DNA from 4 places in the Shewanella sp. 10B genome. Region 3 is predicted to be linked to each of the others. Evidence: predicted binding sites of a transcription regulator. Region 3 holds the regulator's gene; each other region holds the start of a gene.

Region 1 (7,397 bases), on a different contig from region 3:
TGTGGTATCGGCATCGCAGACTTTTGTGACTCAAAAAGAATTGAGTAATTACATGCAGCCCTCCGAGCAAGTTATCTCTCAGGATGGGATTTTATATCGCCAGTCGAGCCCTGGTATGAATGAGGTTCGGGTACTAGGAGATGGAAAATGAAACGCTACTTACTAATTGTTGCGGCGCTCCTTCTTACTGGGTGTGCAACTAAAGATAGATATGTTCAGTGGGAAGATGTGCCCCCAAGTAGTTTTCCTAAACTGACGGCAATAGGTTACGCCCCGCTAGCGACTCAACCGGCCAAAGAGCAGTCCCAACGAGTTTTAATGGCGATGCAGGCGTCAAAAATCGTGGCCTACCGTGAACTGGCTGAACAAGTGTATGGACAGAAGATCACCGCCAACAGTAGTGTCAGTGATTGGATGCTGACAGATGATAATGTTAAAGCGTCTGTGACTGGGGTGATCCGCGGCGCGAAAGTGGTAAAAAGCTATCCGGCAGGGGACCACTATGTGACTGAGTTAGAACTTGATTTTGCCAAGGTATGGCAGATTTACCAACAGCAGAGCCGCCCACAAAGAATTAAAGATGTTACCTATTTTTAGTGCTAGGGTTGGTGCTAGGGTTGGTTTTAGAGCTAGGTCTGGATGACTGCTCGTCGTGCTGTACCAATAAACAAAAGCCGCGCTAAGTTTTAGCGCGGCTTTTGTTTATATCCCGTTTACTTATGATGCATGACTTAGGCTTTCAAATCATTGCCTAAGCTTGAAAGGGTCGAGGTTCTGCCTTTATCGTTATAGGTCAGAGTAGTCGCGTTTCGGCTCGCCTGTAAGGCTTGGGCAAAACGGTTTAGACTCGCTAGATTCATCTCGATGAGGCTAGCATTTTGAGCGTTTAGATCCTTACATTCGGCAAGGGCCTCTTTTACGGCGGCCATTTTATGGGATAGTTCTACTTGCGAGGTGAGTAAGGATTTATCGCTGTGATTGGCCAGTAAGTCATCATTGGCCTTGAGTTCTTGCAGGCATGATGATTTTTGATCCGCAAGCGATAAAAGCAAATCGGCGTTTTGGTCAACCAAAGCGCCTTTTTCCTTAAGAATAATCTGTTTAAGAACAGCCAAATGGGCGTGTTGTTGATCTACCAGTTTAGCTATTTCTGTCATAGTTACTCTTTATTGAGGTCATTCAATTCAGCTTCGAAGCTGGCAATGTTAGCAGCCAACTTTTCGGGGTCAATTTTATAGCGACCTTCGGCAATCGCTTGTTTAATCTCAGCGACTTTCTTTTGGTCTACTTCAGGTAGGCTGGCCATTTTGGTTTGAGCTCCTTGTAGCTGTTGAGCTTGAGCCGTAATGACAACTGAGTCACCTTTCTGTTGAGTCGATTTAGCCGCAACCTGAGTCGATTGCTCACTTTCGCTGCTTTTCTTTGTTGTGTTTGAACGGACTTGCGCGGCCGCTCCGGCGTTAAATTTGCTAATATCAATTGCCATTTTAGGCTCCAGCGTCGTGTATACGGGGATTTCTTAACTGGGGTATCGGCAGCTCATCGAAAAGCTTTAGTTTATTTTACATTCTAACTTCGACTTCGCCAATGGCCGTGACTATGGCATCTAGTTCTTTGTTTGAACTGCTATTTTTGACCCTAATTTGGTCACCAATATTACCATCCTGTAGCGCTTCGCCTACGGTTTTTAGCACAAAATTGCTGGAACGCACATAAATTGATACTGAATCATTCTTACAAACAAAACAAAGGTTATTGGCAAAAATAGGGAAGTTTTTGGCGACACGCCGTTTTACCCGTACTCCTGAAAGTTGGCTGGTATCGCTAAATTGCATACCGCGTAAACTATTTTGGTCGACGTAACGGATTTCAACCTGTGTTGGGCTGATCAGTTCGCCTGGCGCCAGTGTTTCGCTAGCGACCACAACCGGGAAAAGAATATCGACCCGCACCGACATAAAAATCTGCCAAGGGTAGGCTAAATCGGGTGTATCACAGCTGACTTTTACCGTGTTGTTGCGGCTGATTTCTCGGTCGGAGGCGAGCTCGACTCGAATGGGAGAGGCACATTGAGAAGGAAGCAAACGACTGTCTATCGTTTGCGGAAGGATCTCAACTTTAGCGTTAGATGGTACTGAAATCTTTTCATTAATAAGAGCTTTAGCTAATTCGGATATCGCCGATATGCTAGGTACCACGGGCTCGGCATTGGCCTTAGTGGCGAAGGAAAGGGCGATGATACTCAAAAAATAGACTAAATTTACTTTCATAATGAAGAGACTAGCTTGTAACGCCAGAATGCACCTATACTTTTATCAAGTTTGAAACTGTTCCATGCCATAACGGCCAAGATTTCGTGTCAGAAGTTTGACTCAGTTTCAACTATGGTTATCGATAACAAGACGTAAGCAATTAATATGCCTATACTCAAACGAGTTTAGGGCCGTACATAAACAGAACAACAAGGCAGAGTTATGTCGAGTATTCTTGATTCAGTCAACAAACGAACCCAACTCGTAGGTCAAAACCGACTAGAACTATTGCTATTTAAGTTGAATGGTCGTCAACGTTTTGGGATTAACGTATTCAAAGTAAAAGAAGTTTTGCAATGTCCACCGTTAACGACTTTGCCTAAACTTAATCCTTACGTCAAAGGTGTCGCCCATATTCGCGGCACGACTATTTCGGTAATCGATCTGAGTGCTGCAACCGGCGGGCGTCCGTTAGCCAGCACTGAAAATTGCTTTATCATCATTTCAGAATATAACCGCAGCGTACAAGGTTTCTTAGTCAGTTCAGTTGAACGTATCATCAACATGAACTGGGAAGCCATTATGCCGCCACCACAAGGGGCTGGTCGCTATTCTTACTTAACCGCTGTCACCGAAATCGAAGGTGAACTGGTTGAAATTCTTGATGTTGAAAAGATCCTCGATGAAATTTCACCAGTCAAAACTGCAATCAGTGAAGAAGTCAATGAGCAACTGACAATCGATAGAAGTCAGCATTACCATATTATGGTGATTGATGATTCGGCAGTGGCTCGTAAACAAATTATTCGCGCGCTCGAGTCGTTAAACTTACAGATTGATACGGCAAAAGATGGCCGTGAAGCGCTCGATAAGTTAAAAGCTATTGCGGGTGAAATGAATAATGTGGCCGAGGAAATCCCGCTGATTATCTCGGATATTGAAATGCCAGAAATGGATGGTTATACCTTAACGGCTGAGATCCGTGACGATCCAAAGCTTAAGCATATCAAGGTTGTACTACATACCTCGTTAAGCGGCGTGTTTAATCAGGCTATGGTACAAAAAGTAGGCGCTAATGATTTTATCGCTAAATTCAACCCAGACGAATTAGCTGCGGCAGTGAACAAGCATTTAAGTTTGTAGTGAAAGTGTGGGTTAGTGCCTAGTGGTGCTTTACGCTATAATCTAGCCCTTATTACATGATTGTTGGCACTTATTTGGGTGCTTGCTATAGGATCTAGGACGTGAATGTGCCTGACAAATCACTCGCAGAAGCCGAATATAATCAATTTAGGTTGTTCTTAGAACAACACAGCGGCATCGTACTGGGGGAAAATAAACAGTACCTAGTGCGTAGCCGTCTCGCGCCTTTGATGGGCAAATATAATCTGCCTTCGTTATCCGATGTGGTGAAACATTCGATGAAGCCAACGGAGCGCGCGTTGCGGGCGGAAGTCATTGATGCGATGACGACCAATGAAACGCTTTGGTTCCGTGACCGCTATCCGTTTGAGTTACTAGGCAATGTATTGCTACCTGAATACAGTAAGTTGGGCCGTCCATTAAAGATATGGTCGGCTGCCTGTTCTTCTGGCCAAGAGCCTTATTCGTTGGCAATGACGATTTTAGAATATCAACAGAAGAAGCCGGGAGCTTTGCCGGGAGGCGCTTCAATTCAAGCGACCGATCTTTCGCCTTCGATGTTGGAACGTTGCAAAAATGCCGAGTACGACAGTTTGGCATTGGCACGTGGCCTATCGGAGGAACGTAAGCGCCAGTTTTTTGATGCTTTGCCCTCTGGCAACATGCGGGTAAAGGACAACGTTAAGCGTTTAGTCAATTTTCGCGCCCACAATCTGCTTGAGAGTTACACTTTGCTAGGCAAGTTCGACATTATTTTCTGCCGAAATGTGCTGATCTATTTTGCCCCTGAGGCAAAAGCAAAAATTTTGCGGCAATTTGCTGCCGCATTAAATCCGAAGGGCATACTCTTTCTCGGCGCGTCAGAGTCGATTGCGGGTCTGACGGATGAATTTGATATGGTTCGTTGCAACCCTGGTATCTATTACCAGAAAAAGACTTAATGCTCTGATATTAAATAAAAATTACCGACATGAGTCGGTAATTTTTTACCCCGCCAAACCCCATTTCTACACATTTCTGATAGTTTCTGTTTTTTGGCACATGAATTGCTTTGTTCCCGTGAGAGTCACGATGGAGGCAATTTTATGGCGATTAATTTTGATAAGGCACTAGGTGTGCACCAATTCACTTTGGGGATACGTGCCGAGCGTGCCGAAGTGATTTCAAGCAACATCGCAAACGCCGATACGCCACATTATAAAGCCCGTGACGTCGATTTTTCTGCGGCCTTAAATATTGCGAAGACCCAGCAACAGCAACGCAATAGCCTTGAGATGACCGGCGATGAGCAGCATTTTGGCCTCGCACAGTTAACGGGACAATACGTGAAGTTCCGTGTGCCAAATCAGCCAGATACTGGAGATGGAAATACAGTGGATATTCAACAGGAACAGTCGGCATTTATGCAAAATGCGCTCGAATATCAAATGTCTCTGGGATTTTTGGACAGTAAGTTTAGCGGCATGAAAAAAGCGCTGAGAGGGGATTAATCATGAGTTTATTTAGCATTTTTGATGTGGCTGGCTCTGGTATGTCAGCTCAGTCCGTCCGACTCAATACCACGGCGAGTAACATCGCTAACGCCGATTCTGTTTCTAGCAGTATTGATAAAACTTACCGCTCACGTCATCCCATTTTTGAAGCTGAAATGGCGAAAGCGCAGAGCCAACAGCAAGCTTCTCAAGGTGTTGCAGTAAAAGGCATCGTTGAGAGCGATAAACCCCTATTAAAAGAGTATTCGCCCGATCATCCGATGGCGGATGCGGATGGTTTTATTTATAAGCCGAATGTGAATGTCATGGAAGAAATGGCGGATATGATTTCTGCCTCTCGCTCATATCAGATGAATGTTCAAGTCGCTGAAGCCGCAAAATCTATGCTGCAACAAACACTTGGGATGGGTAAATAACATGCGCGATTTAGGAGGTAAGCTGTGAGCCTCATTAACCAACTTAGCCAGAATACGGCTCAGACGACTCAAACTAAGAGCCAATCGAATACGGTGGCGACTAATACCACGAGCACAACGAGCACAACGAGTACATCAACCGGCAATCCATTTTTAGATGGGATCCGCTTGCCTAGCCAATCGGTTGTGCCAGAAGCCAAGAGCCAACAGCTGACGCAGGAAGACTTTTTCTCATTACTCAGTCAGCAGTTGTCGATGCAGGATCCGTTTAAGCCCGTCGACAACGATCAGATGATTGCGCAAATGGCATCCTTTTCGACCGTGGATGGTATTTCAAAGCTTAACGATGAAATCGTCAATTTAAACAGTGTGATGACCTCGAGTCAGGCGCTGCAAGCATCGGGATTAGTTGGACGTAAGGTATTGATCCCAACCGATACCGGCAATGTGTCGACCGAAAGCCCTACCTTGAGTGGTGTGGTGAGTACGCCAGATAAAATTCCTGTGATTAACGTGCGTGTACTGGATGATAAAGGCCAAGTGGTCAGTACCTTTAACATCGATGGCAGTGATGGCGGCAACATTCCTGTGACATGGGATGGCCTGAATAAGAATGGCGAGCCTGTCAGTGCCGGTAATTACACCATTAAAGCCAGTGGACTGGTCGATGGTAAATCTCAAGAGCTTGCCGTCTCGACCTATGCCCATGTGACCAGTGTTTCGTTAGGCACTGCAAGCACTGGGGCGATTCTGAATCTTCGCGGTGGTGCAGGTATTAAGCTCTCTGATGTACTCGCGGTATCAGAAACCTAATTTGTCAGTATTAAGTTGGACCTGAGTCCTTAATTGAATTGAGTGAAATGTAGAGGTGAATTATGTCGTTTAACATTGCATTGAGTGGCATTTCTGCTGCACAGAAAGACTTAAACACTACAGCGAACAACATCGCGAATGCTAATACCATTGGCTTTAAAGAATCGCGTGCTGAATTTGCGGATGTTTACGCTAATTCAATTTTCTCTAACTCTAAAACCGCCGTCGGTGGTGGTGTGGCAACGAGCCAAGTGGCGCAGCAGTTCCACCAAGGTAGTTTGCAGCTGACCAATAACTCTTTAGATTTAGCGATCAAAGGGGGCGGTTTTTTTGTGACCGCATCTGAGATTGGTACCTTAGATCATCAGTTTACCCGTGCTGGTGCATTTAAAGTCGACAAAAATAATTATATGGTTGATTCAGCTGGTAATTATTTACAAACCTTCCCGGTAGATAAAGACGGTAACTCGACATCCGTCAGTTTAACCACCGCTAAGCCAGTACAAATTCCTGATACTGCCGGTAGCCCTGTTCAGACTGAAAACGTGACTATGCAGATGAACTTGAACGCGAAAGAAGGTTCACTCGATCCTGCAGCCTTTGACCCGCTGGACTCCAAAACCTATAACAGCGTGACCTCGATGACGATTTACGACTCACTCGGTGAGCCGCATATCATGACCACCTATTTTGTGAAGCCAAATAACGGCTCCTATAACGGTGAAAACAACTGGGTTGCTTACTACGCGATTGATGGTAAGCAAGTGGATGTATCTGGCCCTGCGGGGACTTATCAGACTGATACCAATGGTGACGGTACGGCCGATGGTACTGGGACAGCCCAAACCACTGGCGGTTGGAAAGGTTCAGTGTTGAAGTTTAACTCTGTCGGCGTGTATACCGGCAGTGATCCAGCGGTCGTGACGACCGAAGCGTTAGGCGTGGGTGGTGCTGGCGTGTTAGGCCCAGGTGCCGATGGCACTCAAGATGTGACCATTAAGTTTAATGCACCGACTCAGTACTCGGCGCCGTTTGCGGCAACCGAATTAACGCAGGATGGTACGACAGTAGGCCGTTTAACAAACGTTGAAATCGGTGAAGATGGTTTGATCACCGCCAGCTACTCTAACGGTTCAACCGTGCCATTATCCCGCGTTGCCTTAGTTCGCTTTGCCAACGAGCAAGGTTTGACCCAAGTAGGTAACACTTCATGGAAGGCCAGCCTTGAGTCGGGTCCAGCGCTCGCGGGTGAACCAAACAGTGGTACATTCGGTAGCATC
Region 2 (7,397 bases), on a different contig from region 3:
TCATGATCTGGGCACAGGAACCTGAGTATCGTCCATTGGGTAAAATGGAGACTCAGGAAATGGTGCAAGTGCTCGATGTACTCGATAAAAACAAGATCAAATATCAAATCGATGTCGACGTTGTTAAGGTGCCCGAAGACAAATATCAAGAAGTTAAAATGATGCTGAGCCGTGCGGGTATCGATAGTGCCGCAGCCTCAAGCAAAGACTTCTTGACCCAAGACAGTGGTTTTGGCGTGAGCCAACGCATGGAGCAGGCTCGTCTCAAGCATAGCCAAGAAGAAAATCTCGCCCGCGCAATCGAACAATTACAAAGTGTTAGCCGCGCCAAGGTGATTTTAGCGCTCCCGAAAGAAAACGTGTTTGCCCGCAATACCTCGCAACCCAGTGCGACCGTTGTCATTAACACTCGCCGTGGTGGTTTAGGCCAAGGTGAAGTCGATGCGATTGTGGATATCGTCGCTTCTGCGGTTCAGGGCTTAGAGCCATCTCGCGTCACAGTTACAGATTCTAATGGCCGTTTACTCAATTCAGGCAGTCAAGATGGTGTGTCTGCAAGGGCACGCCGTGAGCTTGAACTAGTACAACAAAAAGAAGCCGAATACCGCACTAAAATTGACTCCATTCTGACGCCCATCCTTGGTCCTGATAACTTCACTTCCCAAGTTGATGTGAGCATGGATTTCACCGCGGTCGAGCAAACGGCAAAACGTTTTAACCCCGATTTACCGTCGCTGCGCAGCGAAATGACGGTCGAGAATAATTCGACTGGCGGTTCGACTGGTGGTATTCCTGGCGCGTTATCGAACCAGCCACCGATGGAGTCTAATATTCCACAGGAAGCGGCTAAGGCGACTGAAAGCGTAACGGCGGGTAACTCGCACCGCGAAGCAACCCGTAATTTTGAATTAGACACCACTATCAGCCATACCCGTCAGCAAATTGGCGTTGTGCGCCGCGTCAGTGTATCGGTTGCCGTGGACTTTAAACCGGGCGCCGCCGGTGAAAATGGCCAAGTGGCGCGCGTTGCTCGTACCGAGCAAGAGCTCACCAATATCCGCCGTTTACTGGAAGGTGCGGTAGGTTTTAGCGCCCAGCGTGGTGATGTTTTAGAGGTGGTCACTGTTCCCTTTATGGATCAATTGGTTGAAGATGTTCCTGCGCCTGAGCTTTGGGAGCAACCTTGGTTCTGGCGTGCGGTCAAGTTAGGTGTTGGTGCCTTAGTGATCTTAGTGCTCATTCTTGCTGTAGTGCGTCCAATGTTGAAACGCTTAATCTATCCTGACAATGTGAACATGCCAGAAGATTCAAGACTGGGTAATGAGCTGGCCGAGATTGAAGACCAATACGCCGCCGATACCTTAGGGATGCTCAATACCAAAGAAGCAGAGTATAGTTATGCCGACGATGGCTCAATTCTTATCCCTAATCTGCATAAAGATGATGATATGATTAAAGCTATCCGTGCGCTTGTGGCCAATGAGCCCGAGCTTTCTACCCAAGTCGTGAAAAACTGGTTACAAGACAATGGCTGAGAATAAATCAAAAGACGCCGCTGAAACTTCTGGCTTTAATGTAAAGGATCTCAGCGGTATCGAAAAAACGGCAATTTTACTGTTAAGTTTGAGTGAAGCCGATGCCGCCTCCATTTTAAAGCACTTAGAACCTAAACAAGTGCAAAAGGTGGGGATGGCGATGGCGGCCATGGAAGACTTTGGGCAGGAAAAAGTCATCGGGGTGCATAAGCTGTTTCTCGATGATATTCAAAAGTATTCTTCTATTGGTTTTAACAGTGAAGAGTTCGTCCGTAAGGCGTTAACCGCGGCTTTAGGTGAAGACAAAGCCGGTAATTTGATTGAACAAATTATCATGGGCAGCGGCGCCAAAGGCTTAGACTCACTCAAATGGATGGATGCGCGCCAAGTGGCAACTATCATCCAAAACGAACATCCTCAGATCCAAACCATTGTTTTATCGTATTTAGAGCCAGATCAAGCGGCGGAGATTTTCGGCCAGTTCCCTGAGAACACGCGCTTAGACTTAATGATGCGTATTGCTAACCTTGAAGAAGTGCAGCCTGCGGCATTGCAGGAATTGAACGATATCATGGAGAAACAATTCGCCGGCCAAGGTGGCGCACAGGCGGCGAAGATGGGCGGTTTAAAAGCGGCTGCCAACATCATGAACTACCTCGATACCGGTATCGAAAGCCAGTTGATGGAAACCATGCGCGAAACCGACGAGGAAATGGCGCAGCAAATCCAAGACTTAATGTTCGTGTTCGAAAACCTGATCGATGTAGACGACCGCGGTATCCAAACCTTGCTGCGTGAAGTGCAGCAGGATGTGTTGATGAAGGCACTTAAAGGTACCGACGATCAACTTAAAGATAAAATTCTGGGCAATATGTCAAAACGGGCCGCCGAATTGCTGCGTGACGATTTAGAGGCCATGGGCCCGATCCGGATCAGCGAAGTGGAGATTGCTCAAAAAGAAATTCTGTCAATTGCACGTCGTTTAAGTGACAGCGGTGAAATCATGTTAGGCGGCGGTGGTGGCGATGAGTTCCTCTAATCGGAGTGACAATAGCGACAATAAATTGTCCCACAGGGTCGTCAGCGACGCCGATATTGAGTTCAGTCATTGGTCATTACCCGATGTCACCGAAGCCGAGGAAGAGGGTGTCTCCAACCTGTTTGGTTATGCAGGGCAACTATCGCCGAAGGCCGTGGCCGTTGAAACGGTTGCTCCACCAACCTTGGCCGAGATTGAAGACATTCGCGCTCAAGCCGAGGAGGAAGGCTTTAACGAAGGCAAGACCCAAGGTTATGCCGAAGGGCTAGAGCAGGGCAGACTCGAAGGATTAGAGCAAGGCCATACCGAGGGCCTAGCCCAAGGGCATGAGCAGGGGCTCGAAGCTGGGCTTGCCGAAGCGAAGGCATTAGTCACTCGCTTCGAAGGACTGCTGAGTCAGTTTGAAAAGCCATTGCAATTACTCGATGGCGATATTGAACATTCTTTAATGACGCTAACCATGGCGCTGGCTAAATCTGTGATTGGTCATGAACTTAAAACCCATCCAGAGCAAATTTTATCTGCACTGCGTTTAGGGGTTGAATCATTGCCGATCAAGGAGCAAAGCGTCAGTATTCGTCTCCATCCCGACGATGTCACTTTAGTCGAGAAGCTATATTCCAGTACTCAATTGAACCTTAATCAGTGGCAATTAGAGGCGGATCCTACCCTCTCTGTCGGCGACTGCATCATTAGTAGCCAACGCTCGTTGGTGGATTTAACCCTATCCTCGCGCATTGATGCGGTATTTGAATCCTTACGTAATCAACAATCCCATTTGAGTCATCAGCAGCAACAGCGCCAAGCGGTCCTCGATGAGGAAAACGCCGCAAAAGTTGCCTCGACTACCGAGCTAGGTGACGAGGCGCAAAGTAGCCAGCCACAACATGATGGAGAGCAAGATGCAAAATCGCCGCCATCAACTGCTGAATAAGCTGAATCATTGCATCGATAAAGTCCCGCCATTCCGTGCTGTCGCCAGTGGCCAACTGGTGCGCGTGGTTGGCTTAACCTTAGAAGCTAGTGGTTGTCGCGCCCCCGTTGGCAGCTTGTGTTCTATCGAAACCATGGCGGGAGAGTTGATCGCCGAAGTTGTTGGCTTCGACGATGAACTGCTGTATCTGATGCCGATTGAGGAATTGCGCGGTGTGTTACCCGGCGCACGGGTTATTCCCCTCGGTGAGCAGGCGGGGCTCAATGTGGGCTTATCCCTGTTGGGGCGCGTACTCGACGGTAATGGTGTGCCATTAGATGGTCTTGGCGCTTTATCGACTGAGCAACAGGCGCCGAGGCACAGTAACGCCATCAATCCACTTTCTCGCCGAGCGATCACCGAACCACTCGATGTGGGCGTACGCGCCATCAATGCCATGCTCACCGTTGGTAAGGGCCAACGTATGGGCCTATTTGCAGGCTCTGGCGTGGGTAAGAGTGTGCTACTCGGCATGATGACGCGAGGCTCTACCGCTGACATTATTGTGGTGGGATTAGTGGGGGAGCGTGGTCGCGAAGTTAAAGAATTTATTGAAGAAATCCTTGGTGAAAAGGGCAGAGCACGCTCGGTTGTGGTGGCGGCGCCCGCCGATACTTCACCATTAATGCGCCTTCGCGCCTGTGAAACCTCTACTCGTATTGCCGAGTATTTTCGGGATTTAGGCTATAACGTATTGTTATTAATGGACAGTTTGACTCGTTATGCCCAGGCGCAGCGGGAGATTGCCCTAGCCGTAGGTGAGCCACCGGCGACGAAAGGTTATCCACCTTCGGTATTTGCGAAATTGCCACGTTTGGTTGAGCGGGCAGGCAATGGTGGTCCCGGGCAAGGTTCTATAACCGCATTTTATACTGTACTGACCGAGGGCGATGACCAACAGGATCCTATTGCCGATGCATCTCGGGCTATCCTCGACGGCCATATTGTGCTCTCCCGTGCATTAGCTGATTCCGGGCACTATCCCGCAATCGATATTGAGGCTTCCATTAGCCGTGTGGCCCCAATGGTGATTTCGAACGAGCACTTAGAAGCCATGCGCCGCGTCAAACAGACCTATTCCCTTTACCAGCAGAATAAGGACCTGATTTCGATCGGGGCTTATGCCCAAGGCAGCGATCCGCGAATCGATAACGCCATACGCCTGCAACCTGCGATGAATGCCTTCTTACGCCAAACCATGCGTGATGCCTTTAGTTTTGCCGATAGCCAAGTCATGCTTGGGCAACTCGCGGCGCAATGTAAATAATCGAGACTGTTATGGCGAATGCCGATCCTTTATTGCTGGTGTTAAAATTAGCCCTCGATGCAGAGGAACAGGCTGCGTTGTTGCTAAAGTCGGCACAATTAGAGTGTCAAAAGCGTCAAAATCAGTTGGATGCACTCAACAATTATCGCTTGGACTACATGAAGCAGATGCAGTCTCAGCAGGGACAAGCCATCAGCGCCAGCCATTATCACCAATTCCACCGTTTTATCCGCCAAATCGATGAGGCCATTGCGCAGCAAAATCGTGTGGTCGCCGATGGGGAGAAGCAAAAAAATTATCGTCAGCAGCATTGGCTCGAGAAGCAGAAGAAACGTAAGGCAGTAGAACTACTCTTAGAGAATAAAGAGAAAAAACGCCAAGCACTTGAGTTGAAGAAAGAGCAAAAGATGACAGATGAATTTGCCTCTCAGCAGTTTTTTCGCCGCAATAAACCCTAACCCAAGCTAGCCATTGCTTGTTTAAGTTGTTTCTTCAATCAGTAAGCTCCATTTGTTGGCATTTTATTTGCTAGCTTTATGCAAGATATGGCCAAAGCCGCATAAATTGACGTTTGCCCGCATGTTTTTATGTCTTGGGGTGAATGTTTAGGAGCTGATATGCAACAAATGAACAACATCCTATTAGCGTCAAGCGCGAAAAACAGCGCTAGCTCGAGTAAAGCATTGACTCAAGATGCTAATAGTGAAGACTTTTCTGCAGCGTTGGCTTCAGTTACATCCGTATCATCCCCCTCGACTAAAACCCCTATATCTCAGGATGTGGCCGTCAAATCTGCTAAAGCGGAAGCCAGCACTGACGATACCAATACCGATGATGAAGCCGATATCAGCTTGATTTTCGCCCAGATTGGTATGGCAAATGAGATGAAGAAAGCGGCAGCTCCGGGCGAGTCTTTGCCGCTTGAGGCCGATATCACGGCAACGGTGGACGCAGACTCTACATCTTCATTATTAGTCGATGACCCATCTCAGACCGACAGTTCTATTGTTGACGGCACTTTTTCCGATGAAATGGCTAAGTTTGTCGAGGTCTCCAACATAAGCATTGGCAATACAAAAGTGGATGTGAGTTCTGAAACACCAGACTCTGAGTCAGTCACCTCAAAGGCGACCGGACAAAATACTGCGCAAGTCACCGCAAAGTTTATACAGCAGCAAGCCTCACAACAGAACGCGGCTGATGTTGCTGCTACTGAGAGTGTAGAACCACAGATCCCAGCTGTTGATGTTGATGCTTTGGTTGCGGCCGCGACAGTGGCGGAAACGGATACTCAAGGTGCTTTAGTTGATGATTCGCTTTTGATTGATGATGCTGCGCTACTTTCAGGTCTGCGCAGCGAAAAGTTCGTTAAACCGCCCGAAAATCATATTTTACCCATTGAGGGTGAACCTTTGTTAGGGGCAAAAGAGCCTGGTACAACAGAGCTTGGTGCAACAATTGGCGCTAAGGCAATAAATGTGTCGACGCAGCCAGCAGATAAAGCTCTAGCACCCCAAAGTATGGTGTCCCAAGTCGTTGATAATCAAACACCAATTAAAGCGGCCAATGCCTCTGCGAGTGATGTATTAACGACGAATGCAGCCACAGCCGCTAATGCTAACGATCTTAATACCTTAGGCACTAATGCCGCGACTAATGTATCAGGTACCACAGCCATAGATCCGAGTCTTACTGCCGACAACCCATCCCGCGCCGAGATTTCAGCAGGCTTTTTGCTAAAAGACGCTAAGCTAGCGGTTACTCTCGATGCGCAGCAAGATAGCCAAGTTGCTGCTTTAAGTCCTGGCAGCGAAGAGGCGGGCAGCGAGTTTAAGCCTGTGGAGTTTAAAGCAGTATCTTCACTGCATTCTTTGGCAACGCCAGCAACCCAGCGTCAAGATATTCCGCAAGTGCAGCTTTCCTTGCGCCAAGGTGTAGAAACTCAAAACCAAATGCAGGAGATGATCCAGCGCTTTTCACCTGTGATGAAGCAGCAATTGGTGACTATGGTAAGCCAGGGTATCCAACAGGCGGAAATCCGTTTAGATCCGCCAGAACTTGGGCATATGTTGGTTAAAGTGCAAGTCCATGGCGACCAGACACAAGTGCAGTTCCATGTCACACAATCGCAAACCCGCGATGTGGTCGAACAAGCCATTCCCCGCCTGCGTGAATTATTACAGGAACAAGGCATGCAATTGGCCGACAGTCATGTTTCTCAAGGTGACCAAGGTCAACGCCGTGAGGGGGGATTTGGTGAAGCGGGTGGTTCGAGTGGTGGAAATGTGGATGATTTCTCGGCAGAAGAGCTAGATTTAGGTTTAAATCAAGCAACTAGTTTAAATTCAGGTATAGATTATTACGCTTAAGAAGGTAACCTATAGTAATAATGCGGATTATAATCCGCATCCTAATCCATTCCCGCATTTAGCCAATTAAAGAGTATATAAAATGGCCAAGGAAGAATCACTAGAACTTGAAAGCACCGAAGCGCCTAAAAGTAAGAAGAAGTTTATTTTTATCGGTGCGGGCGTCTTAGTGGCACTATTAATAGGTGGTGCGCTGTGGTTTTTCCTCGGTAGC
Region 3 (7,397 bases):
GAAGCTGGTAAGTTCAGTGCCCTCTGGCAGGCTGGCGAGCTGTTTGACGAGTACCTTGTCTTGCTCCGGCAGGTTACGCACGTCAACACTGATGGCGACGAGATCGTTACTGCCCTTGAGCTGTTCGAGTAAGCTGCCAATCAGCGGCAAAGGAAGATTATCGACACAATAGTAGCCGAGATCTTCAAGCACTCTTAGTGCGACCGATTTGCCTGAGCCTGAGCGCCCTGACACTATGACCAGTTTCATCCAGTGATTACCTGATAGAGTTCCGTTTCATCATGCGTCTTGCGCAATTGCTTCAATATTTGCTTGTCGCTGAGCTTTTCAGCCATGCAGGACAAAGTGCTTAAGTGCTGTTGACATTGGTCAGCAGGCACTAGCAGCGCAAATAAAATGTCGACAGGTTGTTTATCGATAGCATCAAAGGCTATCGGCTCCTCACATTTCACCAATATGGCTATGGGTTGTGTTATATCGGTTAATCGACCATGTGGAATGGCGATGCCGTTACCTATACCTGTGCTCCCCATCTTTTCGCGCGCCACTAGGCTTTCGAAGATCTCTTGAGATGAGAGGGTGGGGTACTGGGCAGCGGCTAAGTCGCTGATAAGTTCCAGTACCTTTTTCTTACTGCCCGGAGTGGCGCAGGTCGTGCATTCCGGCCGCAGTATGGTACGAAGTTCCATTGCTAGTGTTTTGTTAACTTCTCTTTGTGTTTAATAACCTGACGATCAAGCTTGTCGATCAGGACGTCTATGGCAGCATACATATCTGCATGCTCTGAAGTCGCGAAGACTTCACCACCGGTGAGGTTGATTCTCGCTTCGGCAATTTGTTGCATTTTCTCAACATTGAGCACAACGTGCACATTATTGATCTGTTCGAAATGACGTTCAAGTTTTGAAAACTTTTCCTCAACATAAGCCCGTAACGATTCAGTAATCTCGATATGGTGTCCACTCAGGTTTATTTGCATATAAACGTCCTCCGATTTCCACTTTAGGCTATAAACTTTTACGCTGATTGGAAGGGGGAATAAGCATCGCCTCTCGGTACTTCGCAATGGTTCTGCGCGCAACGTTAATTCCCTGTTCTGCCAGAAGTTGCGCCATCTTGCTGTCGCTTAATGGTTTTTTCTGGTTTTCCGCTGCAACCAGTTTCTTAATGAAGGCTCTGATTGCCGTGGATGAGCACTCACCGCCATCATCAGTCCCGACGTGGCTTGAGAAGAAATATTTTAGTTCAAAAAGTCCCTTTGGGGTATGCATGTATTTTTGTGTGGTCACCCGTGAAATGGTGGACTCATGCATCTCTACCGCCTCGGCGATATCGTTTAGGACCATAGGTTTCATGGCTTCTTCACCGTATTCGAAGAAACCCTGTTGATATTGCACTATGCAGTTTGCCACCTTGAGCAGTGTTTCGTTACGGCTTTCAAGGCTTTTGATAAACCACTTGGCTTCTTGCAGATGCCCGCGGATAAATTGGCTATCGGCTTGGCTTTTGGTGCTGCGCGCCATGGCTGCATATTGCTGATTAACATTGATTTTTGGCATGCAGTCTGGATTTAACTCGACCACCCAGCGACCATTTTTCTTCGACACCGACACATCGGGGATGACATATTCTTCATCGACAGGGGTGATGAGCAAACCGGGGCGAGGGTTTAAGGTTTGGATGAGGGCAATGCTCTCGCGCAGATCATCTTCCTTAAGCTTGGTTTTACGCATCAACAACCTAAAGTCGCGGGCAGCGATCAGATCTAAATGATCTTTGATCAACATACGGGCGTTTTCGAGGTGTGGGGTATCCGGCGAAAAATGGGAGAGTTGGATAAGCAGACATTCGCTTAAATCCCTTGCGGCGACACCGACGGGATCGAAGTGTTGAATGCGCTTGAGTACGGCTTCGACTTCATCCAGCTCGATCTCAGGATTGCCCATGGCCTCGAGGATATCTTCAGTACTTTGAGTCAGATAACCTTGATCGTCGATGGCATCAATAATCGCGGTGGCAATAGCTAAATCGGTTTCAGAGAAGGGCGTGAGGTTTTTCTGCCATTCTAAATGTTCGTACAGGCCTTCACTGGTTTCCCCTTGGAAGGGCATGTCATCTTCACGGCTGGCGCCAGAACCTGAGTTTGGCGATGCGGTAAAGACTTCATCCCAAGTGGTGTCCATGGGTAGTTCTTCGGGCAGGGATTCTTTGGTCAACGACTCGGCAATGTCCACGGTGGAATTGTCTTGTTCCTGTGGCTGGGCTGTCGTTTCGCTAAAGTCGGTATCGGCGATATCTTGCTTACGTTCGGTAGGCGCGTCGAATTGCTCCTCTTCCAGCTCGAGAAGGGGATTAGAGTCTAAGGCTTGCTGGATCTCTTGCTGCAGTTCTAATGACGACAATTGCAACAGACGAATGGCCTGTTGAAGTTGTGGCGTCATGGTTAACTGTTGACCCAGTTTGAGCTGGAGTGACGCTTTCATGTTACCGCTGATCCCTACGTTATTATTTTGAATTTAGGCCGCTTGTTATCATATTGATGGCGCAGATAAGCCAAAATTCAAGGCTAATTGGCTCTGTTTAAGTAACTATAGCCTGAATTGTTCACCTAAGTACACAGCCCTAACTTGCTGATTGTCTAAGATCTCTGCGGGAGTTCCTTCGGCAATCAGGTTTCCGTGACTGACAATGTAGGCATGTTCACAGACGTCTAAAGTCTCGCGCACATTGTGGTCTGTGATCAATACCCCAAGGCCTCGGCTCTTGAGTTGTTCGATGATTTTCTTGATATCGATAACCGAAATCGGGTCGACACCGGCGAAGGGTTCATCGAGCAGAATAAACTTAGGATTGGCCGCTAAGGCGCGGGCAATTTCGACGCGGCGACGCTCACCGCCCGATAACGACATGCCTTGGCTATCGCGAATATGGGTGATATGGAACTCTTCGAGCAGATGTTCCAGCTCTTCTTCGCGTTGATCGCGATTGAGCTCTTTACGGGTTTGCAGTACCGCCATGATATTGTCGTGCACTGTCAGCTTGCGAAAGATACTGGCTTCCTGTGGCAGGTAACCAATGCCTTTGCGAGCGCGCAGGTGCATAGGATCGGCGGTTAAATCATCATCGTCGATAAAGATATGGCCTTTATCGCTTTTGACTAAGCCCACGACCATGTAAAAGGTGGTGGTTTTACCCGCACCGTTTGGGCCGAGTAGGCCGACGACTTGACCCGTTTTCACCGTCAGGCTGACATCTTTCACAACCTGACGACTCTTATAACTCTTAGCGAGATTCTGTGCTTTTAAGGTGATTTGGGTCATTTAGAATCCTGTTTTTTCACAGGTTTGTCCGCAGGCTGATTCTTGAGTTCTTCCTGATAGTTGTCAGGTTGAATAATGGTGATTACGCGATCATCACCGCTACCCGTGCTCTCAGCGATCAGTTTCTGCTGAATAATATCGTAACGGATGAGGTTACCCGTCACTTGGCTACCCGCTTGGTCTAGGGTCGCTGAGCCTGTTAAGGTCAGGGTGCGGGTCGCCATTTCATAGCGAATTTCTTTGGCGCTCGCCGACGCTGGGCGTCCATCGTCGAGAATTTGGCTGTAGGTCGCAGGGTTGCCCGTTGCCACTAAAATCTTGCTGTTTTCCCCTTCGGCAGAAAATGCACGTAGTTGATCCGCATGGATTTTAATCGAGCCTTGAGTGACTTCAACCGGACCGAAGAAAATGATCTGGTTATTTTTAATGTCCGCAGTTTGGCTGACGGCTTTAATTTTCACTTCTTGCTGTAAGTCACCGACCTTGGCGAAGGCACTCATGCTGGTGATTAGCATTAGGCCGGCAAGTAATATGTTATTTTGCTTCATAGGTTCCTACTACCTGACTGGTCAATTGCACTTCCTGCGCGTTAAGGTCGGCATAAAGGCCTTGCCCTTGAATATTAAAATCTTTCCCTGTGACGTAAATGATGCGGTCAGAGGTCATTATCATAGTGTTGAGATCGAGTTCTAAAAAACTGGTGGACAATGTCTGTATGGGTTCACCAGGGCTGATGGCATCGATAATAACATTATTTTCTAATACAACCTTGCCGGTATCTTTATTGAGTCGACCTTGGTCGGCTCGGATCTGCCATTTTGCTTTACCTTGGTCGGGATAGACAAGATAGACGGGCTGAGTAAAGTCGGTTTGGTTTTTCAGCTCATAGTGTTCCATGTGCTTTGCCGTGACGCGACTGTTAACTTGCCCTTGCTCATTAAACTCAATGCTGCGCAGATCTTCGATAATGTAATCGGGCCTGTCGCTGACGTTCAAGCTGTCATCCGTATCGCCACCGCGTTTTTGCTGCACTTGCCAATATAGCGCCAGCGCAGTACCAAAAAAGGCGATAATGGCGAGGGTCACACGACTCATATGCTCATCCCATGGGCGGAAGTGAACTTATTTTGGCTCAGTAAGAGCAGATCCGTGAGTTCCCTGAGTGCGCCATGCCCACCATTTAAGTGAGTCACAAAATGGGCGTGTTGACGGACATAGGGATGACCATCGGCAACGCAGACGGCAAGGCCGACCACATTCATCACCGGCAAGTCGACAATATCATCACCGATATAGGCGACTTCTTCTGGGGTGACATTGTAGAGCGACAGCAGCTCTTCATAGGGCACGAATTTATTATCCACGCCCTGATAAATATGCGTCACACCCAGCGCCGTCATGCGGTTTTCGACAATTTTAGACTGACGGCCAGTGATCACCGCCAGATTAAAACCACTGGTTAGTAACGAGCGCACACCATAACCATCGCGGGTGTGGAAGGCTTTGAGCTCTTCCCCTGAGTTACTCAAATAAATGCGGCCGTCGGAAAACACTCCGTCCACATCGCAGATCAGCAGTTTAATTTTTTGTGCCCTTTGCCAAACATCGTCGCTGATGGGGCCGTAAAAACCTTGCTGTGGCATTAAATCACTCCCGCTTTAACCATATCGAGCATATTGAGGGCTCCGACAGGATGATGTTCTTTATCTATCACTATCAGGCCGTTGATATTTTTGGAATCCATCACTTGCAGCGCCTGCGCCGCTAAGACGTTTTCAGTAATTGTGACACAGTTTCGCGTCATCACATCGGCGATAGGCGTGGTGCGCAGGTTGACTTGGGCATCGATAACGCGGCGCAGGTCGCCGTCGGTAAAGATACCCACGAGTTTGTTTTGCTCATCGATAACCGCGGTCATGCCAAGGCCTTTCTTGGAGATCTCATACAGGGCATCGGTGATGCAGATATCGTGTTTAACCAAAGGTAAGTCATCGCCGCTGTGCATCACGTTGCTGACTTTAAGCAGCAGCTTACGACCTAAGGCGCCGCCCGGATGGGACATGGCGAAATCTTCCCGGGTAAAGCCTTTGGCTTGCAGCAGCGCAATGGCGATGGCATCGCCCATGACTAAGGTTGCTGTGGTGCTTGAAGTTGGCGCCAGCCCAAGCGGACAGGCTTCCTCTGGCACCTCAATACATAAATGAATTTTAGATAGACGCGCCATGGTGGATTCTGGCTTGCCAGTCATGGCAATCACAGGGATGGCTTTTCGTTGGATGACTGGCATCAGAGCAAGGATTTCGCTCGACTCGCCCGAGTTTGAAATCGCAAGAATCACATCATTGTCCGAAAGCACGCCTAGATCACCATGGCTGGCTTCGCCAGGATGGACAAAAAACGCTGGGGTACCTGTGCTGGCGAGGGTGGCCGAGATTTTATTGCCAATGTGGCCAGATTTCCCCATTCCCATCACTATCACTTTGCCGGTGCAGTTGAGAATTAACTCGCAGGCTTGGGCAAATTCAACGGAATCGACATATTGATAAAGATTGTCGAGGGCCGATTTTTCAATATCGATGACTTTACAGCCCCACTGGCGCAATTGTGATTGGTCTACCATGTCTATCTCTCTTCTTGCATTGTCTTTGTCGCCCCGTTCTGGGATTGGAATAGCACAATTTGGTACGCGATAAAGATGATAAAATTAACGGCTTCTTACTCGGAGTAGCACTTTATTGTTCTGCCTTTGCCTATAGGGTTGACGGCAATAGGGCAGGATAACCTGTTTAGCGATTGAATGCCTTGAGCAAAATCATCGTCTTGGTTGTTTTAGCGCTGCCACTTTTATGGCTATGGCCGCCATGATAACCAGTTTGACATTCAATATGGCTTTTGAGTTAAGTTGTCTTGCCTAGTTCAGTGTGATTTCGCTTATCTTATTAGCCTTAACTAAACAAACTTGCTGATTTATCAACAAGGGTGAAAACATTAAGTAACACTTTAGCTTCACAGAGCGAAAACTTAGGGCGCATTCTCGCTGGAAATGAGGCAAATTGAAAGTATCGCAGGACGATAGTGTCGATTCTGTTGTAGGTTAAAGCGCAATTACGTACAATTTGCGGCTCTTCGATTGGTCTGGGCAGGAAGCGTAGGCCACCTCTTTTCAAATATCGGAATCAAGCATGACTCAAGAACAAACGCCGTTGGTTGAGATCCGTCATTTGGGCTTCAGCCGTGGCCAGCGTGTCATATATGAAGATATTAGTCTGTCTATCCCCCGGGGCAAAGTCACCGCCATTATGGGCCCCAGTGGTATAGGTAAAACCACCTTGCTTAAGCTTATCGGTGGCCAATTAACGCCCGATAGCGGCCAAGTGTTGTTCGATGGTCAGGATGTGCATGCCGCGAGTCGTAGCCAATTGTTCGAACTGCGTAAGCGCATGAGCATGTTGTTTCAAAGTGGCGCCTTATTCACCGATATCAACGTCTTCGATAACGTCGCTTTTGCACTGCGTGAGCATTCGGGTTTACCCGAAGAGATTATTCGCTCAATCGTATTGATGAAGCTTGAAGCCGTTGGTCTGCGTGGCGCCGCGCAGATGATGCCAAGTGAGTTATCCGGTGGGATGCAGCGCCGTGCCGCCCTTGCTCGGGCGATCGCCCTTGAGCCTGAAATGGTGATGTACGATGAGCCTTTTGCCGGACAAGACCCGATTTCCATGGGCGTGCTGGTGAAGCTTATCCGCGAACTCTCCGATGCGCTGAATCTAACCTCGATTGTGGTGTCCCACGATGTGGATGAAGTGCTCGGAATTGCAGATTATGTGTATGTGGTGGCCGATAAAAGAGTGATTGCCCATGGCACGCCTGAGGAGTTAAAGCATGCGGACAATCCGCAGCTCAAACAGTTTATTCAAGGCGCGCCCGACGGCCCTGTGCCTTTCCACTACCCGGCGAAGGATTATCAGCAAGAATTAATGGCTAAAGGAGCTGGCAAGTGAAGTTATTCGACAGTATTGCCGACCTCGGCCGCAGCGCTATCGAGTTAGTGCTCGGTTTTGGCCGTGCGGGCCTGAT
Region 4 (7,397 bases), on a different contig from region 3:
ACTATTTCGATGCAACTGACCAGTATCACTGCATTATTGGCGGCGTGCTCTGCCATCTAGTGCGGCCTTCGCACTAAGGCTTGGGTTGCCCTCGTTCTTGAATTACTGCTTTGAATTCAGTTTCTTGTCCCTCCAGCTGACTTTGTTATTCCTCCGCTTATATTTCATTTTGGATTAAACCTAGCTCGCTATAGTCACGCAAGAGAACTCACTGACAAGGTTGTTAATCATGAAATTCAAATGCCTTTTATCGACCACCACTTTGCTACTGCTCGGTGGCTGTGGCTACTTTGGTGGCGATGAAAAACAGCAATTAGAGCAGGCATGGCTTGCTCAAGATCCCCAACTACAACAAGTGGTTGAGCAAATCCGCAGCCGCGGGCTCGATGTGGTCGCTCAAAGTGCGGCGGCGGGCACAGTGTCGGCCTGTGTGGCCGAAAAACTCAGCCAAGATCCCCTCGGTAAATTAGTGAGCGTCGAAGGCGCCTTAGTGGAGTCGGCTAAGGTGGCCGAATTGCTCGGCGATTTACAGAAGGTGATGGAGCAAGAGGTGAGCTTCGATCAAGTCGCAAGCCTGTTACAAAAGGGCGCGGATGCGGCGGCCTATGCCAAAAGTTTGATCGAACAGCAGGGCGTCGAGCAAGCCATGCAAAGCCTTAAGCAAATGGCACTCGCCAGTGAACAATTTGCCCAGCAGGATTTAGGCGCGCATTTCCAGCAATTATTGCTCGAGTGCAAATCTGCGAATTAACTAAATAAACGCTGTATTAGGGCTGCTTATCTGTGCAGCCTTAGCAACATAAGGAAATCCCATGTTTAAAAAACTGCTGGCCTCTGTCGGTATCGGTGGTGCGACGGTCGATACCCAATTAGTAGATAATCGATTGCTTCCAGGTCAAATCTTTCATGCCACTATCGTCGTTAAAGGCGGTAATGTGCCGCAGCAGATCTCCGGCCTCGACTTAGCCCTAATGACTAAGGTGAAAGTGAGCAGCGATAACGGCGACTATTTTAAGAACCATCGATTGGCGAGCTGGCGCTTAACCGACTCCTTTGAAATTCAAGCGGGTGAAATCCGCGAGATCCCATTTTCAGGTAAATTGCACCCCGAAACTCCTTTTACTCAGCTCCCTGTCCGTAATAATCAATCCCAAGTATGGCTACAAACGGGAGTGGACATAGATACCGCGCTCGACCCTAGCGATATCGATGCGCTGGTCATTATGCCAACGGCGATTGCTGAGCATGTGTTAAAGGCGATGGACGGCCTTGGTTTTGTGTTGGTGAAAGCCGATGTGGAACAAGGTTTCCTCAATACGCGCGCCTTTCGTTCCACATCGGGTTGTTACCAAGAGTTAGAGTTTAAGCCGCGCAATATGGGCTTTAATCGTTTGCGTGAGATTGAGGTTTCTCTGGTGTGCGATGCCGAGCAAACCCATGTATTGCTTGAGCTTGACCGTGCATTCCGTGGCGATGGTTACTTGTATTTCAGCCTGCCAAACAATGCCACGTTGAGCCGAGTACAAGAGATTTTTAAGGCGAATTTGGGTTAAGTGCGAGTATCGCTTAAGTGGTTAGCTTGGTTGAAAAACTTACAACCGACAATAAAAAGCCCTGATGATTCAGGGCTTTTTACTGAAATCGATTACTGTCTTGCTAAGCGGTGGCTCTCGCCTGGATGTTCAAAATCACTGCGGTAAGGGTTAATGTCTAAGCCGCCGCGACGGGTATAGCGGGCGTAAACGGTTAACTTAGTGCAGTGGCAGTAATGTTTTAAATCGACAAAAATCCGCTCGACACACTGCTCATGGAACTCGTTATGTTGGCGGAACGAAATCAAATAGCGCAGTAGCTTTTCGCGATCGATTTTAGGCCCTTGATAACGGATCATCACACTGCCCCAGTCCGGCTGAGAGGTAATTAAGCAGTTTGATTTCAACAGATTAGAATTGAGTGTCTCGGCAACAATCTGTTTGTCATCTGTGCTGTTTTCTAGATAATCCGGGTTAAAGTCATAGTCGCTGACTTCGATATCCAGATCGTCAATGCAAGTGCCTGGCAGCTCGACGACGCGTTGAATACCAAAACTCTTAGGCTCAATAATCTTCACTGTGACTTGGCCTTGGGCGCATTCACCGAGATCCTGCACTAAGGTTTTTTGCACAGCTTCGATATTGTCGAACTTGGTTTGGTTAAAACTGTTTAAATACAGTTTGAAGGATTTTGACTCGATCAGATTTTGGCTTTCATGGCTTAGCTGAATGTCGGCAATTGCCACCATAGGTTTGCCCTTGGCGTTTAGCCATGACAACTCATAGGCCGTCCAGATATCGGCTCCGTGGAAAGGCAAACTTTCCGCCGTGAGGTTGATAGCGTTACGGTTAAGTGAGCGAGGAACCCCTTGCAGCAGCGACGCATCATACTCGGCTTGGTAATCCGTGGCTTTACCTAAGGTTAGGCCGGCAAGCTCTTTTGCATCACTATAGGGATCGTGATTGTGTGTCATCAATACTGTTTCCATGTCAAAATAGGCGCACATTATACCCGAAATTGGATTGTGCTTAAGTGTCTTGTCTGCCTGCTCTCGATAAATTTTTAGATAATTACCATCGATCCTACCTATCAACTTTAGGCGAATTACCACGATATTACCCGCAGGGCGAGCCATCTTTGTGTATTCAAGGTGAGTTTGATGAAGCGTCCGATGAGGCGGTGTCTTGGCTCCCCGTTAAGCGTGAACACCTTGGCAGTTTTGCGAATGTTGAACATGCGCTTGAGCTAACATTATGGCCTGATATCAATCACTTTTATGGTGAATATTTTGCGGCGCCCGTGTTATTTGATTCACCATGGGGCTCGGGCGAATTACTGCAGGTATGGAACGAGGCAGATTTTGATGCCCTGCAACAAAATATCATCGGCCACTTAATGATGAAGCAAAAGCTCAAGCAACCAGCAACTTGGTTTATTGGTTTGCTTGATGAGGGCGATAAGATGCTAACTGTCGATAATGCCGATGGTAGTGTCTGGGTTGAAATCCCCGGCGAGCTTCCTTCCACCCAATTGGCGTCGAGTTTAGCTGAATTTATTGAGGCCTTATCGCCACGTATCGCGCCGCCCGTGAAACATGAAGAATTGCCTATGCCAGCGCTTGAACATCCGGGGATTGTTGCCAGCTTTAAACGTATGTGGCACAACCTGATAGGTAAGCGTTAAGCGCGGGGAAATGTGCAAAGGTCTCTTGAAAAGCCTCTTGCAAACCTGTTTGGCAAACTCGGCTCGGCAATTTTGCCTGCCGAGTTTGCCATTCATCAATGGGTCAGTTATTGATGATCCCAAGACAAGTTAGACACTATGCGGCAAGGTTCGCAGCGAAAGTGGAACATATCTAATAGCGGCTCATTGAGTTTCCAGTCGTGACTGCCACAGCGTGGGCAGGGGCGAGCTAACTCGGATTGCAGATCCTGCCCTCCGACGCGATACAAATAATAGTAGGTGGGGATTTTGGTCAGGTATTCGATTCGGCCGCGTAAATCCCAACCTCTCCTAAATAAATCACTGCTAGGGCTGGATAATTCTTCCAGCGCGGCAAATTCTGCCTTAGTAGCCGCCGCCATTTGTAACTCATCACAGGCTTGCCACTCGGTTTGCCAGCGGATCACCCGTTTATGATCGCCATTAAAGGTGGCGGGGATTTGGTACAACGGAATGGGCAATAAGTTATCGCCACTTCGCAGGGGCGAGCACATATGCACATAGCTAGTGTACAGCAGCTGCCAGCTGGGTGGCTCAGTGTTACTCACCTCAGAGTTAATATCTTGACCGATAAATTTTTCCCGTGGCGCCAGTAGCTTAGCCTCGGTTAGTTCCGCCAGCGCTTTTTTCACCCAAGGGCTGTGATAGCGATGAGCCAAACTGTTTTTTTCAGGCATGAGTAAGCGTACTCGAAATTCGCCCTCATTAAAGGCCACAGAAAATTCGCGGCCGAGGATTTGGCCATTAGCGCGGTAGGCTTCGAGTAATTGATTGATGGCACGTTCTGCCGCACTGATGGTGGTATCGGCAAAGCATTCAAAGCGCAATTCGGTGACAAACATTAAGCGGATTTTCCTTGGGATTCGAGTTGACTGACACGTTGTTTCAGCTCGATAAGTTCATTTTTGAGTTGCATGATCTCGTTGTTTTTTAACGCGAGGGCCTGTTCAATGCCCTGTTGTAACTGGGCTAACTGCTGCGCCAGAGTGGTGACTGTGACTGTGAGTGGCGAGGCTTCGGCGGTGTGTGTCTCTTCAACCACGGGCTGTGATTGGGCAGCTAAACGCTCACGCTCGGCTTTGGGTATCGATTTAAACTGCTGTAATCCTTGGATTAACAGCGGCATAGGGATTTTGTTACCGACGCGGCTTTTGATCAGGGCAAGGCTTGGGGTTTTACCGCTGGCTTCGAGTGCGCATGCTGCTGCTAACACTTGGTCAATCGGACTCATAATAAGTGAAATTCCTTAATCTATATCGTGTTTTTCACTAACTTACTGTGGCGTGGTTATTTTAGTTCTTATAAATCAATACATTGCTGTTTGGCATTGATTTTGCTTTTTAAGCATTTTTATAACAAGTACACAGGAAGTCATAATATGAACGCAAATATTAATCGCAAACTCATCGCGGTCACGTTTTTAGGGTTAGCAAGCTTAGGTCTTAGCGGTTGTGTGGTCAATGTCGGCGACAGTGAATCTAAGTGGGATAGCAACGAATCTTGGGAAAAAACACAGGACAAAAACCGCAATAATCTGACTAAGCTCAGCCTTGGCATGAGCAAAGACCAAGTGATGACCCTGATGGGCGCCTCGGACTTTAGCGAATCTTATCTGCAGCAGAAAGACGGCCAAGCCGATAAAGAAGTGTTGGTCCTCTTTTATCGCACCCAGCATACCCACAGTGACGGTAAAACCACTAAGGATGAATGCACGCCAATCGTCTTAAGTAACAGTGTGTTAGTCGGTTGGGGCGACACCGCCTACAACAAAATTTAACGACTCAACGCAACTCGCCATGAAGTGATTCAGTCTCAGCCCTAAGTCATTAGGGCTTTCTTAATTGCACATCGAGCTGCTCGATAAGTTCGGTCCACTGGGCATCGGCCTCTAATGCCTCGGTCAGAAAACTCTTTTGTGCCTGCGTCCAAAATGGCGCTTCGGTTAAGTGTGTGTCAGGGGGAAGTTGATGGGTCGCAATAAACTGCCCTATGGCTTGAGCTTGATTGGCTAATCCCAACTGTTCAAATAGATGACTCAAATCGACTGGCGTTGTATCCATGCTCGCATCCTCTCAGTGTGCCTTTATTTAGGGTATGCAACTCACTGAAAAATGCAATCTATGATTAAAATTTGCACTTTTTTGTTTCCTTGATACAGTGATAATTACTCCTAAGAGTGTGATCTAAATCAAGGAATTCTAAAAATGGACAATAATACCTTGGATGAGTGCCGTGCAGTTTATCTCACCGCCGAAGATTTACGCCTCGCCGCTTCGATTCTCTACAACGCCTATCATGACGACCCTTTCTTTGTGGATGCTTTATCCACTTCAGACAAATTCGCCTACGAACAAAAATTACGTGCCGCAATCCGTGAAGAGTTGAATGCGCTCTGGCAGGAGAAGCAAGCCTTAATTGGGCTGTTTGATCAAACACGCTTAGTTGGTGTTGCCTGTGTGGTCACTCAGGAAGTGCCCCTCGGGGAGGGCCGCTATTGGCACTGGCGACTCAAGATGTTGCTTGGTACAGGCTGGCAATCGACTCAGGCGATAATGAAGAAAGAATCGAGCATCGTCGAGCTGCTACCGAGCGAGCACTGCGGGATCCTACAATTTATTGCCCTTGCGCCTAATGAGCAGGGAAAGGGGTTAGGTCATCAACTTGTGCAAGCCGTAGTAAGTTGGTGCGATGAGCAGCCCGAACTTGAGGGGATTGGGGTCTTTACTACTCAAGAAGCCCATAGCCAGTTATTTATGCAACATGATTTTGTCTCCCTCGGAGAATTGAGCATAGGCAATGTGGCCGGACAATTACTTTTTTACACGGGCCAACAAGATGAATGAACCTTACCGCTCCTTCGCTGAGTTTTACCCTTTTTACCTCTCACAGCACCAGGACTTGAGCTGCAGGCGATTGCACTTTATTGGCAGTTTTATAGTGCTCCTGTTATTCGTCGCTGCGCTGGTTTTCGCAAATGGTTGGCTTTTACTGTTTATCCCCTTAGTGGGATATGGTTTTGCTTGGGTGGGACACTTTGTGTTTGAGCATAATCGCCCCGCGACATTCCAATATCCCTTGTACAGTTTGATGGGTGATTGGGTGATGTTTGCACAAATTATCACCGGTAAGTTGAAGTGCTAAATATCCCTGACCAGTGAGAAGCTGACACCCGTGTGAGAGATCGCTTACAAAGCCTGTAGGATAAAATGTTTTCTTACTGACTGTTTTGTAATCACAGCTTTTAAAGTGTATTTAAAATCATAGTGTTATGTTTTAATAAAGCTTGATTGTATGAAAAGTGCGCTAGTGTGTGTTCTTTAACCGAAACAAAAATAGCGAGAACCACGTAGAATTAACTCATCGCCAAAGCAAATGGACAGCAGGGATTGCAATACAGGCGAGAGGGACGCAAGAAGCGACGAATTCAGGTTCTTGGATTTGAACCACTGACAGTAGGAAAACTGTCATCTGCCTAGGATAGGCTAAGGAAAAGCAAGGCTGCTTTCTCATGGATGATAGAGGACGTTGTATCTGCTGGGATAGCAGGTTTCAGGATGAAAAGGACAAGCTTAAGGATTAAGCGTTACTGGATGCAGGAAGTATCGAGTAAAAGGATAAGTATAAGGGTGAACAGCTTGTACTATGGTGAGGAAAGGATTCAGCAGGACGCGATTGGGATGAGTCACTGGATGTGACAGGAGCCGAAATAGGATATTCGGGTCAAAGGATTGAGTGTAGTGGAGACTTCACTGCACAGGGAAATAAAGGGATTAAAGGACGCTTGCAGGGAGCAAACGATCGCAAGGAAGGTGCAGGGAGCACAATCAAGCAGGATGGCTTGCAGAGGATAAATGGGGTGCACATAGTGCGCCCCTTTCTTTTTTCTATTCTCCTACGCCTATTTTTACAATATGTCATAATGTCCACTTTTACGTGCGGTATATCTTAAAATAAAATCTATCGAACGATTTTTACTCTTTTATGCAGTCGCTATTTCCTTTGATGTGTTTAAGCGTCTCGGGATAAATCAATGTTTGTGCCTTCCAACGGCATAAATTGCCCGACTTCTTGTGAGATATATCTCACAAGGCTGTAAGTGATTTGTAAGTTTTTTGACTGACAATGACTACCTAGTTTTAGGT

The links. The regulator sigma-54, encoded in region 3, starts transcription at its own class of promoters, with help from an activator protein. The targets are predictions, from matches to a motif close to GTTGGCACGNNNNTNGNNT.
Region 1: the regulator sigma-54 is predicted to act here: its motif matches at 2,407-2,425, upstream of flgA (flagellar basal body P-ring formation chaperone FlgA).
Region 2: the regulator sigma-54 is predicted to act here: its motif matches at 5,327-5,345, upstream of M0415_RS18925 (flagellar hook-length control protein FliK).
Region 4: the regulator sigma-54 is predicted to act here: its motif matches at 4,576-4,594, upstream of M0415_RS01635 (DUF3192 domain-containing protein).

What each region holds. Positions count from the first base shown of each region.
Region 1 is NZ_JAMDJO010000008.1:118,492-125,888, reverse strand. Features, by position in the region: gene M0415_RS19090 (FlgO family outer membrane protein) at 1-151, shown strand, start outside; gene M0415_RS19085 (LPP20 family lipoprotein) at 148-597, shown strand; gene M0415_RS19080 (flagella synthesis protein FlgN) at 732-1,157, opposite strand; gene flgM (flagellar biosynthesis anti-sigma factor FlgM) at 1,160-1,486, opposite strand; gene flgA (flagellar basal body P-ring formation chaperone FlgA) at 1,563-2,270, opposite strand; gene M0415_RS19065 (chemotaxis protein CheV) at 2,475-3,395, shown strand; gene M0415_RS19060 (CheR family methyltransferase) at 3,497-4,336, shown strand; gene flgB (flagellar basal body rod protein FlgB) at 4,481-4,885, shown strand; gene flgC (flagellar basal body rod protein FlgC) at 4,888-5,304, shown strand; gene flgD (flagellar hook assembly protein FlgD) at 5,329-6,117, shown strand; gene flgE (flagellar hook protein FlgE) at 6,180-7,397, shown strand, end outside.
Region 2 is NZ_JAMDJO010000008.1:93,436-100,832, reverse strand. Features, by position in the region: gene fliF (flagellar basal-body MS-ring/collar protein FliF) at 1-1,535, shown strand, start outside; gene fliG (flagellar motor switch protein FliG) at 1,528-2,574, shown strand; gene fliH (flagellar assembly protein FliH) at 2,561-3,508, shown strand; gene fliI (flagellar protein export ATPase FliI) at 3,477-4,814, shown strand; gene fliJ (flagellar export protein FliJ) at 4,826-5,272, shown strand; gene M0415_RS18925 (flagellar hook-length control protein FliK) at 5,432-7,183, shown strand; gene fliL (flagellar basal body-associated protein FliL) at 7,266-7,397, shown strand, end outside.
Region 3 is NZ_JAMDJO010000002.1:724,007-731,403, reverse strand. Features, by position in the region: gene rapZ (RNase adapter RapZ) at 1-249, opposite strand, end outside; gene ptsN (PTS IIA-like nitrogen regulatory protein PtsN) at 246-689, opposite strand; gene hpf (ribosome hibernation promoting factor) at 692-979, opposite strand; gene M0415_RS10800 (RNA polymerase factor sigma-54) at 1,008-2,483, opposite strand; gene lptB (LPS export ABC transporter ATP-binding protein) at 2,589-3,320, opposite strand; gene lptA (lipopolysaccharide transport periplasmic protein LptA) at 3,317-3,868, opposite strand; gene lptC (LPS export ABC transporter periplasmic protein LptC) at 3,855-4,415, opposite strand; gene kdsC (3-deoxy-manno-octulosonate-8-phosphatase KdsC) at 4,412-4,963, opposite strand; gene M0415_RS10775 (KpsF/GutQ family sugar-phosphate isomerase) at 4,963-5,940, opposite strand; gene mlaF (phospholipid ABC transporter ATP-binding protein MlaF) at 6,503-7,321, shown strand; gene mlaE (lipid asymmetry maintenance ABC transporter permease subunit MlaE) at 7,318-7,397, shown strand, end outside.
Region 4 is NZ_JAMDJO010000001.1:397,564-404,960, forward strand. Features, by position in the region: gene M0415_RS01600 (4'-phosphopantetheinyl transferase family protein) at 1-60, shown strand, start outside; gene M0415_RS01605 (hypothetical protein) at 230-751, shown strand; gene M0415_RS01610 (sporulation protein) at 813-1,553, shown strand; gene queF (NADPH-dependent 7-cyano-7-deazaguanine reductase QueF) at 1,646-2,506, opposite strand; gene syd (SecY-interacting protein) at 2,566-3,216, shown strand; gene M0415_RS01625 (Zn-ribbon-containing protein) at 3,324-4,097, opposite strand; gene M0415_RS01630 (hypothetical protein) at 4,097-4,486, opposite strand; gene M0415_RS01635 (DUF3192 domain-containing protein) at 4,634-5,032, shown strand; gene M0415_RS01640 (DUF2789 domain-containing protein) at 5,082-5,315, opposite strand; gene M0415_RS01645 (GNAT family N-acetyltransferase) at 5,460-6,098, shown strand; gene M0415_RS01650 (Mpo1-like protein) at 6,091-6,396, shown strand.